DNA from 2 places in the Paenibacillus apii genome. Region 1 is predicted to be linked to the other one. Evidence: riboswitches for the same ligand, from Rfam matches in the RefSeq annotation. Region 1 holds a riboswitch; the other holds the start of a gene.
The links. Region 1 has a riboswitch for cyclic di-AMP ahead of G5B47_RS24565 (C40 family peptidase). Riboswitches for the same ligand answer to the same signal wherever they lie in the genome.

Region 1 (5,930 bases):
GCTTGGCATGGCCTCATTGTTCTGCTCGGAGACCTGCTCTTTTCCGGGCAGAGTGAACATCAGGATAACCGCGAAGGCGCAGGCAGCGAAAAATAATCCGCTCATGATCCACTTTTGCATCCCCAATCGTCCTCCCCTGTGTAAGCTGCTCCTCTAATTATAACGGATGGTAAAGCGTTATCATAGGGTTTGTGTCAAAAAATTGAACGATGGGCGGCGGGGCTTAGCTTTCAAGGAAGGACTTATCATAGACCATGCAGTAAAAAGGTTTTTCACCGCTTGGCGTCCGGCGTTCGTAAGTGTCGGTGATCGTAAAGCCGCTTTTGCGGTAGGCCCGGATGGCTCTTTGATTCCAGGTCAGAACTTCAAGATCGATCTCCCGGCTGGGATAGCGCTTCAGCGCCTCCTTCACAATCGCTCCGACAAACAAATGGCCGAGGCCTTGCCCGCACAAATCGGGACGCATGCCGATGCCAAGACGCACCGTGCCTTCCATTGGAAAGAGCTGGGCGAAGCCGCAAAGTTCGTTCTCTTCGTTCAAGACCGAGACATACTGCTCCCTCCGAATCCGCGGGTCCCCGAACTCAATGCCGAGTGCCTCCATTTGATCCCAGGACAGCCAGCCGTAAATATTGTAGGGCGCCTTGTAATGCCAACCGCAGATGTCTCTGGCATGCGCAGATGTCATGGGCCCGACATGGAAGATGACGTTGGAGCTAATCATTCGTTCAGCGACCTCCTCTCCCCGGTAAGGGAAACCTATATATTAAATTATATACAAAAAAAGGCGATTTCGACGCAAAAACTTTGCAGCCCGGAAAGAGAGCATGGGAGCGCAGGTGATTTCAGGAGTTATGGCCGGGGGGAAATGGCGTGTTTGACGAATCCAGGAGGGGGTATTATACAAGTAACAACTTTAATAGTTCTTATAAAAAAACAAAAACCCTCGCCGGGGCTGAGCCAGGCAGGGGTTCTGCGGTCACTCTTACTGCACATCATCATTGTCTACGGAATCAACGGCTGCGGATTGATAGGCACTGGAGGCCATAACCCGTTTGGCGCCAACAAAACGATTGACATAATAGCTGTCGTTCAGGGAAGTAATGGTAACGCCCTTCGAAGACGAAGCATGGGCGAATTTACCGGAGCCGACGTAAATGCCGACATGGGAAACGCCTTTACCCGTGGTGTTAAAGAATACAAGATCGCCTGCTCTCAGTTCACTGCGGGATACCGCATCTCCCATTCTGAATTGGGAGCCCGACTGATGCGGCAGATCAATGCCTATCTTATTGAATACATACATGGTAAATCCGGAGCAATCGAACCCGCTTGTGCTCGTGCCGCCGGATACATACTTGGTTCCAATGGCGTCGTCAATCACTTTATCCATTTTGGAATCCGCAAAGGCGCTGCCTGCTCCGAGTGTGAGAACGATGGAAAAGCTGAGGAATGCTGCTGCCAACTTCTTCTTCAAAAAGATTGACTCCTTCCAAATGCCTGCGAGGTTAGCTTAAGGATTCGGTAGAAGGTCCCCTATGACCCCTCTATTGGACAGGAGGTCAATTCACCCAAAGATGGTTCCCCCGCTTCCCTAATGGTTAGGGAACTCGGCACATACGATATAGTGTTCGGATTATGTCCTATAAATCATGACAAATTTATCGTCAAAACGTTAATATTCATTACAAAAATGTTACTATAAACTTATAGCGCTTATTGTAACAAACCTTTTGTTGCTTGGCAATCACTTTTAACATAGCAGAATTCGATTTTATAGCGCTTACATTTCAGAATTCGCTTGAAATCCCTGGATAAAAATCGCGTTTTTATGCTAAAAAAAATTTTTCAGCGCCGATTTTTGCAAAATCTGTTTCAAGCCGCCGAATGAAGTGTAGCTAAACTATATACAGGAAAAAGGGAAGAACCCGGAACGGATGATCTGGATCATATTCCGGGCAGGATAATCAATCGTAAGCCACCGCCTGGTAGGCTTTGGTGTTCATGACACGCTTGGCGCCGACATAACGGTTGGCCCAGTAGGACTGGTTAAGCGAGCTGATGGTTACGCCGCGCGAAGAAGAGGAGTTCGCGAATTTGCCATTGCCGACATAAATGCCGACATGGGAAACGCCGCTGCCGAGCGTATTGAAGAAGACAAGATCTCCCGATCGCAGTTTGCTGCGCGATACGGAGGTTCCCACTTTGAATTGCGCTTTGGATGTACGAGGAATGTTAAGTCCTAATTTGGTGAATACATATTTGGTAAATCCGGAGCAATCGAAACCGGCTGTGCTCATTCCACCGGTTTTATATGAGGTTCCCAAAGTTTTTGCAATGACCGTGTCCATTTTCGAATCTGCGAAAGCGCTTCCTGTACCCAAGGTGAAAGCCATCACAAGGCCCAGCGCAGCGGCTGCGAGTTTTTTCTTGATATGTTGACCTTTCAAAGCTTATGTTCTCCTTCCAATGCCTGCGTGGTTAGCTTAAGGATTCGGTTTGAAGGTTCCCTATGACCTCTTTGGTTACAAGATCAATTCACCCAAAAAAATGGTTCCCCCGCTCCCCGGTGCCCGGGAATTTGGCTAGTTATGCACCAGAACAATCGACTTGATTTATCATCATACGACAAAATAACAAAATAGTTTAAAATGATTACAAACTTGTTACCTTAGCACAAGGCTCATTGTAGCAGAGGATTTGCGGTTTGGCAAATTTATTTCAGAGGACGAAATGTTGGAAAATATCAAAATAAAAAAGAGTTCGGATTCCTGTCACGGAATTTGAACTCTTTTTGCTTGCTTCGGTATATAAATTTAGGAAACCTTCGTTTTGCCGCGCCATAGATGATACTGCGCCGCCAGCCCCCACAAAGCGAATAGGGTGGAAGGGAGAGGCGCAAGCTGCCTGATGAGAAAAGCGAGCAGTCCGGGGCAGAGGATCCCCGTTACCGCGCATATAAGGAAGATCAACAGTCCCGCGAGTCTGAACAGAATCCGCAGCGCCGCGGCGGGGAGGAAGCATCGCAGGGCCGTCAGCAGGGAAGCGAATAGCCCGGCGCCAGCGGTATAACCGAACTGCATATACAGCAGAATCTGGCGAATGATAAACACGTAGAGCAGCCATCCGAGAATGAACGGCAGCAGCTTCAGGAGCAGCCCCGGCTCCCAGTAGGAGGACAGGATGAGTCTGCGCCCCTCGGGGAGAAGCCAGTATAGGGGAAGAAGGGACAAGGCCCATTCAGCGGCGCTGAAGAGCAGGACGGGCAGACCGTATTTTTTCATGCCGGGAAAAAAGAACAGCCCGCGCTCGCCCCTGCTCTCCTGATGCAGCTCATGCAGGAGTCCGGCTCGTATGAACGGCGTCGCCAGCAGGCGCACGCCCGCCAGAACAAGCAGCGTCCACAGCCAGCGCCGCACGTCGGGCTCGGAAGTCAGGCTGAATTGGGCGTCGATATAATACAGCAGCCTGCCTATCGCGCTGCCGCCGGCATTCTCGGAAGGGTACCGCAGAAGCGCGGGAACGACGGCGGACCTTACGAAGCGGTACAGAAAATACCCCCAGAGCAGCCGGTAGATAAACAGCAGAATCAGAATATACAGCTGTTCCTTGACGCTGCCCCAGCCGCGGGTTATATAAGATCTCATTTCATTTCACCTCACCAGACGAAAATGCCGAGCACAGTTTCGATTGCGTTTGTCAGGCTTAGCGTCCAGCGGGATACGGCGGCGGCGGGGAGAGCCGCTTTTCTGAAGTTGTTGATATGCTTGTTCTCCAGCAGGACTTCGTGACCCGGGTCCACCTCGGCTGAAACGAGGGGAGCCGCGGAGGAGAGCCGGAACGAGGCCTTTCCTCCCTCGCCGTCCCAGATCTTGTGCAGCGTGCTGCCGTTAGCAAAAGTGAATTTTATGCTCACGCCGGTGTACAGGCTGCCCTTATTGGCGACGGTCGTCAGCGACTCGTAGCCGCCTTTTTTGCTTTTGCCTACGGTGATGTCTTCCACGGTGAAATCGGGTGCGCCGCCGCCATACACGTAACGGTCGAAGTAATCCTGCCACGATTTTTTAGTCACCTTCTCCACGATTTTTTGGAAGTCGGCGGTACCCGGGTGCTGGAAACGATATTTTCGGGCATAAGAGGACATAATCGTATCCATTGCCTTGGCGCCGACCTGCCGTTCGATATCTTTGAGCACCAGCTTGCCGCGTATATAGACGTTCTGGGTGTAGACATTCGCGCTGCCATATTTCCAGGCATCCAGAGTCAGCGGCATCGGCTTCGTAACGAAGTTGGCCTGAAGCGGAAGGTTGGGAGCGATTCCGTATTCCTTCTGCATCAGTCTGTCCTCGGCGTAGGAGGTGAAGCTCTCGTCCAGCCAGGCTTCCTCGAACTCGTTGCTGGCCACCATTCCATAGAAGAACTGATGCCCGATCTCATGAATCACCGTCCGTTCCAGCGAAGTATCGGCAGAGCCGCTCTCCGCGCCGAAGGCGGTGATCAAGGTGGGGTACTCCATGCCTCCCGCTCCGTTTCCCGCCTTGGGCGGCACAACGATGGACAGCGTGGTGTACGGATAGGGGCCATACCATTTGCTGAAAACGTTGAGCGCGGCCTCGGCGGCTTGGAAATAGCGCTCTGCCAGATTTTTATGCAGGGGGTCCAAATACAGCTTGATTCGCACACCGGGCACATTCGCCGAGGAGTAGGCTTTTTCCGCATAGACAAAGTCGGGAGAAGCGGCCCAGGCGAAATCATGAACGTCATCGGCGTAAAATTGATATATTTTTCGTCCCTCTGCTATTCTGGGGCTCTTAACGGGAAATCCGGTTGCTCCCACGGTATAATTTGCGGGAACGGAAATGGCCACGCTGTATATCCCGAAATCGCTGTAAAATTCGGAGGTGCCGTGGTACTGGTGCAAATTCCAGCCTTCTTCCCCCCTGCCCCGCGCCTCTGCGGGCTCGTAGACGCTCAGCTTCGGAAACCACTGCCCTGCCATGACAAAATCTCCGGATTCCCCCATGCGGGCAAATATTTTCGGCAGACGCACTTCATACCGCAGCTTAACCGTAACGCTTTCTCCGCCGTTCACCGGCTGCGGTAGATGGATCTTGATCAGTGTCTTGTCATCCGGGTTGCCGTCGTCGGGCTGGACGTACTGCATCCGGTGCATCAGGGAAACGCCGTCGGTTGTTCGCACATCGGTCAGCGTTATCGATCCGAACCCATCCTGGGGCATGGTGTCGCTGCGCAGCTTGCCGCCGGATTCTTTCATGAAGGTCGTGCTGTCTGATGCAAAGGCATTCGGGTACAGGTGGAAGTACAGATCGCTAACCGGGTTCTTGCCGGGATGGGTCCACGTTACCGTCTCGGCGGCGGTCAGGGTGCTTGTGCCCGGATCGAGCTGCACGCTGATGTGGTACTCCGCCACTCTCCGGCTGAGAGCCGGGGCGGAGCTGGCGGCCGGAGGAACGGGCATAGCGGGTTTGCCTGCCTGTTCCTGGCGGGGACTGGCCGGGGACTTGGCCGTTTCCGGAGCAGCGGCATAGCGGGAGACCGGGGAAGATCCGGATAGCGCCCATATTCCTCCGCCCAGCAGACAGAGGGCGGTCAGGGCGGCGAAGAGATAAGTCGTACGGAATCGTCGCTTCATACTGTAATTCCTCCCGTTGACAAGCTTCTACGGGATGTATATGTTGGCATTCGCCGTATTATTAGCTAAAATTAAAATATTCAAGAAGAAACGCCTGACGGCGTCTTTCAAGACGCAAGTGCGTTTCTCGTAGAAATACAAGGTCTTTTATAAGCGTGAAACTTATAAATTCTTGTATTTCAAGAAGAAACGGCTGTGCCGTCCTTTTGCCGGCGGTTTAACGGTTCTTCCAGGAGATACAGGCAAAACATAGGCGCGAAGCCTATCCATCATTACA
Region 2 (5,930 bases), on a different contig from region 1:
AAGGCAGATTGGCGACCACACTGACCTTGCTGACTTCCGCGAAATCTTCTCTGAACAATTCGTGCAGATCGACTTTAAGCACATCGGCATGCCGTATATTGACATGGGGATACGGGGACAGCACATCCTGCAGAATCGGGATCAGACGCTGGTCGATCTCTACAGCCGTTACGGCGCCCGCCGACATCGCCAGACGCTCGGTCAACGCGCCGATGCCGGGGCCGATCTCAAGAGCGCCCGTACCTTCATTCAGGTCCGCCGCCTCTACAATTTTATTTAAAATATTCTGGTCGATGAGAAAATTCTGGCCGAGACTCTTCTTGAACGAAAATCCATGGGCCGCGATAATCTCCTTCGTCCTTTTTGGGGATGAAATTTCTTCCCTGCCGCTCATTAGAATTGACCTCCCTGCTCGATTTGCCTCACCGCAGCTCCGAACTCTTCGGGCGTAATGCCGAACATCGCCAGCCGCTTGTACAATTGCTTGCCGTTGCAGTAACCGATGCCCAGCGCATTCCCAAGCGCCATTCTCCGCTGCGCGGCATGGGGATGCACAATCATCCCGGCAGCCAGAAGATCATCCATTCCAATCAGCACCGGTGCCCCCTCAAAGGACGAATGCACATGCTTAAGCGCATGGCGGATCGCCTCCGGCGATGCGTTCTCGACGCCGATATCGCCTTTTAGAGTGGCCTCCTCCTCCGGAATAAAAGCATGCTTGCAGCCCGGCACTTTCGACGAGACAATCTTGCGTATCCGTTCCCCCGCATGATCCGGATCGGTCAAAATAATAACGCCCCGGCGCTCGGCCGCCAGAGCGATCTTGGCGATGACCCGACGGTCCACCGCCGAACCGCCGGTCTCGATCGTGTCGGCATCGACCGCCCTTTTGACGGCGGCGGTATCGCTTTTGCCCTCGACGACAATCAATTCTTTAATCATGATTTATCTTTTCCTCCCGAAGCGGCCTTATCCCGGCCTGCTGCACCAAAACATAAAAGCAAAAAAGAAGAGGATTCGCTCCTCTTCTTTCCGGCTTAGAATTATATAAGTGACGAGCTTACATCACTATAGCGTATTGCCGCCATTTTTGCAAAATGATTAATCCAGCTCCGGTCTAACCGGACCGATTACGTAAACGGCACGCGATTTGCGGCCGAAACTGCGGGCATGGCTCAGTGAATCATAGTAAACGTCGATCTTATGTCCTTTGATGGCGCCGCCGGTATCCTCAGCGCGGCGGAATCCAAGTCCCTCGATGTACACCCACCAGCCGATCGGAATCACACTAGGATCCACAGCTATGGTCCGTCCTTCCGTTACGCGTGTTCCGGAAGCAGTACGCGTGCCGATTCCCGGTTCCTCCGAAGAATATGCCGTCATCGAAACGTTCTTGATCAGTCTTTTGTACTCGAACTGCACGCCGGCTTTGCTGGCAACATTGCTGCTTCTGACATTGGTCTTATTGGAAATGGTGCTGCTAACGGAAGATACTTTCGCTACTTCGGCTTTGGGCAAGGCTTTCGTACCTACGGCGATTACTTTATCCTTGGTCACCGTCTGCACTTCTTTGCCGACCATGCGCATCGAGACAAGCTTGCCGTCCTGATATGTCTTCTCAATATGCTGGATGATGGCGCCAGGCTTGCCGGCCTGTGCTACTCGTACGGTCCCTACGGTCAGGGAGGGGTCCGCCGTCTTGATAACCCGGAAAGGCAAGCTCTGGGTCCGCTTCACAACCTGCTTGTTGATGCGGATGATCTTGACTTCCGTTTTGGCGGAGATTGCGGTGTCTAGCGAAGGAAAAACCTTGTCGTGAGCATTCAGCGTAATGCCCAGACTATTCATGGCCTGACCGATCGTATCCTCGGTCGTGTACAGCGTTTTGGTCTGTCCATTTTCAGTCAGAGTGAGCTCCTGCGCCCGGTCAATTACAATCCGGTCACCGTCTTTGATCTCGTCGTCAAGACCCGCAGATAGTTTGTCATACGGTTTCAACGAGATGGATTCTTGGGCCAGAGCTGCGCCAAGAAGCGCTTCGCGCGTATCCAGCGTGCGAGTCTGCCCGTCTATCTCTAAAACAATTTGTTTGCTGCTTTGAGAGTGTACGTAGAGAAAAATAAGCAGCGCGATAGCTACCCCGATTACGCCTGCAAGTGCCCAGGTGCGCAAATTAACCTGTTCAAGACGTAGCCGTAATGCATAAGACCTGCTGGATGATTGCGAATCATGGGATACTTCGGGTTGGAATACGCCCATCATCTACATCCTCCTTACATAGTCCGCCCGAACCGTAAAGCGTACTGCAGGTTCAAGGCAAAACTACAAGAGATTGTCACAGGACACGATACTAATCGCGGCTTCTCGCATCCTGCTCATAAATCGCCTGCCCGGCATGGCATTCTCAGCCTGTTATATAACAGTTCACAGGCCGACCGCGTTTAAGTCAAACAAAAAGAAGCCTAGGTAAAGAGTCTGAATCAGAGGACTCTTTCGTGGCTCCTTGGAATGTCCGAATAAACGGCCAAAGCACGAGGTTTCCTCTCTTACTTGCGCTTACGGGGTTAGCTGTCGGGTTCGGACGAAAGAGAGACGCCCTATCTCGGGTCAACCGCTCATGGCGATTGCCTTCAAATTCACCCCAAAGACCACGTGAAGAAATCAAATACAGCCTGCAACGCCAACCTGTTGTAGTTATGTAAGGCTATCGGCATACGGCAAAGCGATATTGGTTCCCCCGTTCTCCATACGGAGACTCAGCGAGACGATTTATGATCAGCGGCTGTCACAGTAACAACAGCTCACTTCACTGACAAGATGATATCCTGTTTCGATGCATGTTGTAAAGCACAGTTCAACCAGATAAGCGCAAAAAAAAGGTTAAATTATTGTAATAAACATCCGTTTTTATGTTAAAAAACTTTAATCCTTCGTTCATCCTCACTTTTTTAACCGTTTTTCTCCCGTTTTCACAATATACCAAATAATTCCAGTGAGTTTTTATACGTAATTTTAGCTATTTCTTCCACTTTAATTCCTTTTATTTCCGCTGCAGCTTCTGCCACCAACCTGACATGAGCACTCTCATTTCGCTTGCCCCGGTAGGGGTGCGGAGTCAGATATGGGGAGTCTGTTTCAATCAGCAGACGGTCCAGCGGAACCTGTGCCAACACCTCTTTCGGCACCCGCGCGTTCTTGAACGTGATCGGCCCTCCGAAGGAAAGATAAAAGCCCATATCCAGGCACATTTTGGCCGTCTCCCAGCTGCCCGAGAAGGAATGCATGATCCCCCCGATTTCCGAAGCCTTCTCTTCGCGGAGAATGCGGACCACATCTTCATGGGCATCCCGGTTATGAATAATAATTGGCATCTTCAGCTCCCGAGCCAGCCCGATCTGCCGACGGAACACGGTATGCTGAACGTCTTTGGGCGAAGTATCCCAGTAGTAATCGAGCCCAATTTCTCCGATAGCCACAACTTTGTCATGGCTGCAGAGCGAGGCGATCCAATCGAGGTCCCCGTCCTTCATATCAATCGCGTCCTGCGGGTGCCAGCCCACCGCCGCGTAGATAAATTCATACGATTCGGCCAGCTTCATCGTGGATGGAATCGTTTCCCGGTTGAAGCCGACATTGACCATTTTGCTTACTCCCGCTTCTACCGCCCGCGCAATCGTTTCCTCGCGGTCCCCGTCGAATTGCGGAGCATCCAGATGGGTGTGAGTGTCGAAAAGCTGCATGTCCACTTCCCCTTTCCTTGCTGTTTTTTAGCGAATTTCAAACAATTCTTTAATGGAGTCAGGCAGCATTGGAAGCGCTCTTTCCAGCTTGTCCTGCGGATAGTATAAATGATAGCGCCCCCGGTGAATTCCGCTGATGGAACGCACGATATCCGACACCTCGGAGATTTCGCGAAGCCGTTCCTGACGATCCAGCAGAAGAATCTGCTTGCCGTGAAAGCCCTCTCCCGGACGGAACACATCATAGGGTAAATCTGTCGGAAAATCAATTTCCAGGTCGTATTCGGGGTGCAGTCCGGCTGCGGCGAAGCTGCGGCGAATTTCGTCAATCGTTTCCATATCAAGGCTTTCCATCTCTACATATTTATACAGTTTACGATGAATAAAGCGGCTGCACAAGTCGCTCAGCAGTTCGTCGGATTCGGAGGTCCACTGCATAAAAGTCGCCTGCACAAGCGCTTCATCCAGCTGCAAATACTGCTGCACATTGATTCCGCCACGAAACAAATCAGTCAGCGGCTCAATCATAAAACGGAAGGAATAGCCTTTCTGAAACAGCTGCTTGGCCCGGCGGAACACCTGCCGCAAAATAATTTCTGAGCTCCGCGTAACCGGGTGAAAATAAACCTGCCAATACATCTGGTAACGGGACATCAGATAGTCCTCAATGGCGTGCATCCCCGATTCCTTCACAACTACCCGCCCATGATAAGGACGGAGAACCCGCAAAATACGATCGATATCGATCGTGCCGTAGTTAACCCCGGTGTAATAAGCGTCGCGAAGCAGATAATCCATCCGGTCGGCATCAAGGGGACTCGACACCAAATTGACGACAATGTCATGCTCATATTTTTTACAAATAACCGAGGCAACCTTCTGTGGAAAATCTTCCTCCACTTCCTGCAAAATCTCAGTAATTCCGGTGTCTTCCAAAATAATTCGGCATGTCCAGTCTTCATGGTTCATTTGAAAAGCTTCTTCTATTGAATGGGAGAACGGTCCGTGACCCAAATCATGCAGAAGCGCCGCGCACAGCGTAAGCAGCCTTTCCTCGGGAATCCAGTCTTTATACCCGCTGCGCTCAAATTGGGAAATAATGCGACGTGTAATCTCATAGACCCCAAGCGAATGGGAGAACCGGCTGTGTTCAGCCCCGTGAAAGGTCAGATAAGTGGTTCCTAGCTGGCGGATGCGCCGCAGACGCTGAAATTCCTTCGTATTAATGAGTCGCCAAATCACGGTATCCTGCACATGGATGTAATTGTGAACCGGATCTTTAAATACCTTTTCTTCCGTAAGCGGCTGCTGCATGTAATCAGCTCCTTAAGATCGGTTTTTCTGATTTATTTTTTAAAAAAAGATGATTTCGTCAGTTTTTGTCGAAAAAAGTGGATCGTTTAGTTTCCATTTCGACATTGTACTTGCATCTCTTGGATAGTTATTATATAGATTGAACTGCGGCCATTCCAGAAACCTTATCATATCAGAAAATAATTCATCCTCTAAAAAAAGGTTGACTGTTTTGGGAATGGTTGGTATTATATGTACCATAAAACAGAGAAGTTTGTCGAATGGTGACATTTTTTGATTAATTGAGAGGAGCAACGATTGTTATGATGAAATCAACGGGCATTGTAAGAAAAGTAGACGAACTGGGACGGGTTGTCATTCCGATCGAACTGCGCCGTACGCTTGGCATTGGAGAAAAAGATGCGCTTGAGATTTATGTGGACGGAGAGCGGATCATGCTGAAAAAATACGAGCCTGCCTGCATTTTTTGTGGAAATGCCGAGAACGTGACCTATTTTAAAGGAAAAATTGTTTGCCACGAATGCATTTCTGCCATCCCTGCCCCTGTGACAAATTAAACGAAATCGGTTATAATGGAATTAATCAAATTGTTAATTCTAACCTTTTTTATATCTCCTTAGCCTCCCGTGAATACGGGGGGCCATTTTTTTATGTGGGGGCGGCCCCTCCCAAACCCTCCCCAAGCCTATGCTTCCGAAGTGAGTTTTCCTTTGGAAAACTTTCAGGAGGGCCCCAAGGGCTGCGCCCTCTGGACACCCGCAATTGTTGGATAGACGCGTAAGGGTTGACGGGATTTAGCGGGTTGGGGTGGTGGAGCGGCCCCTTCTCGGACGGTTCCTGACGGAATCGGCCTCGGGGCCTTTCATGCGTGCTGGC

Region 2: it holds a riboswitch for cyclic di-AMP, as region 1 does, so the genes downstream of both, G5B47_RS24035 (3D domain-containing protein) here and G5B47_RS24565 (C40 family peptidase) in region 1, are expected to answer to the same signal.

The regions. Positions count from the first base shown of each region.
Region 1 is NZ_JAAKGU010000019.1:15,908-21,837, forward strand. Features, by position in the region: gene G5B47_RS24555 (c-type cytochrome) at 1-120, opposite strand, end outside; gene G5B47_RS24560 (GNAT family N-acetyltransferase) at 224-724, opposite strand; gene G5B47_RS24565 (C40 family peptidase) at 986-1,477, opposite strand; cyclic di-AMP (ydaO/yuaA leader) riboswitch at 1,483-1,626, opposite strand; gene G5B47_RS24570 (C40 family peptidase) at 1,968-2,435, opposite strand; cyclic di-AMP (ydaO/yuaA leader) riboswitch at 2,456-2,597, opposite strand; gene G5B47_RS24575 (hypothetical protein) at 2,817-3,647, opposite strand; gene G5B47_RS24580 (M1 family metallopeptidase) at 3,659-5,653, opposite strand.
Region 2 is NZ_JAAKGU010000017.1:9,966-15,895, reverse strand. Features, by position in the region: gene rsmA (16S rRNA (adenine(1518)-N(6)/adenine(1519)-N(6))-dimethyltransferase RsmA) at 1-394, opposite strand, end outside; gene rnmV (ribonuclease M5) at 394-942, opposite strand; gene G5B47_RS24035 (3D domain-containing protein) at 1,102-2,259, opposite strand; cyclic di-AMP (ydaO/yuaA leader) riboswitch at 2,539-2,772, opposite strand; gene G5B47_RS24030 (TatD family hydrolase) at 2,970-3,740, opposite strand; gene G5B47_RS24025 (HD domain-containing protein) at 3,768-5,054, opposite strand; gene G5B47_RS24020 (AbrB/MazE/SpoVT family DNA-binding domain-containing protein) at 5,357-5,611, shown strand.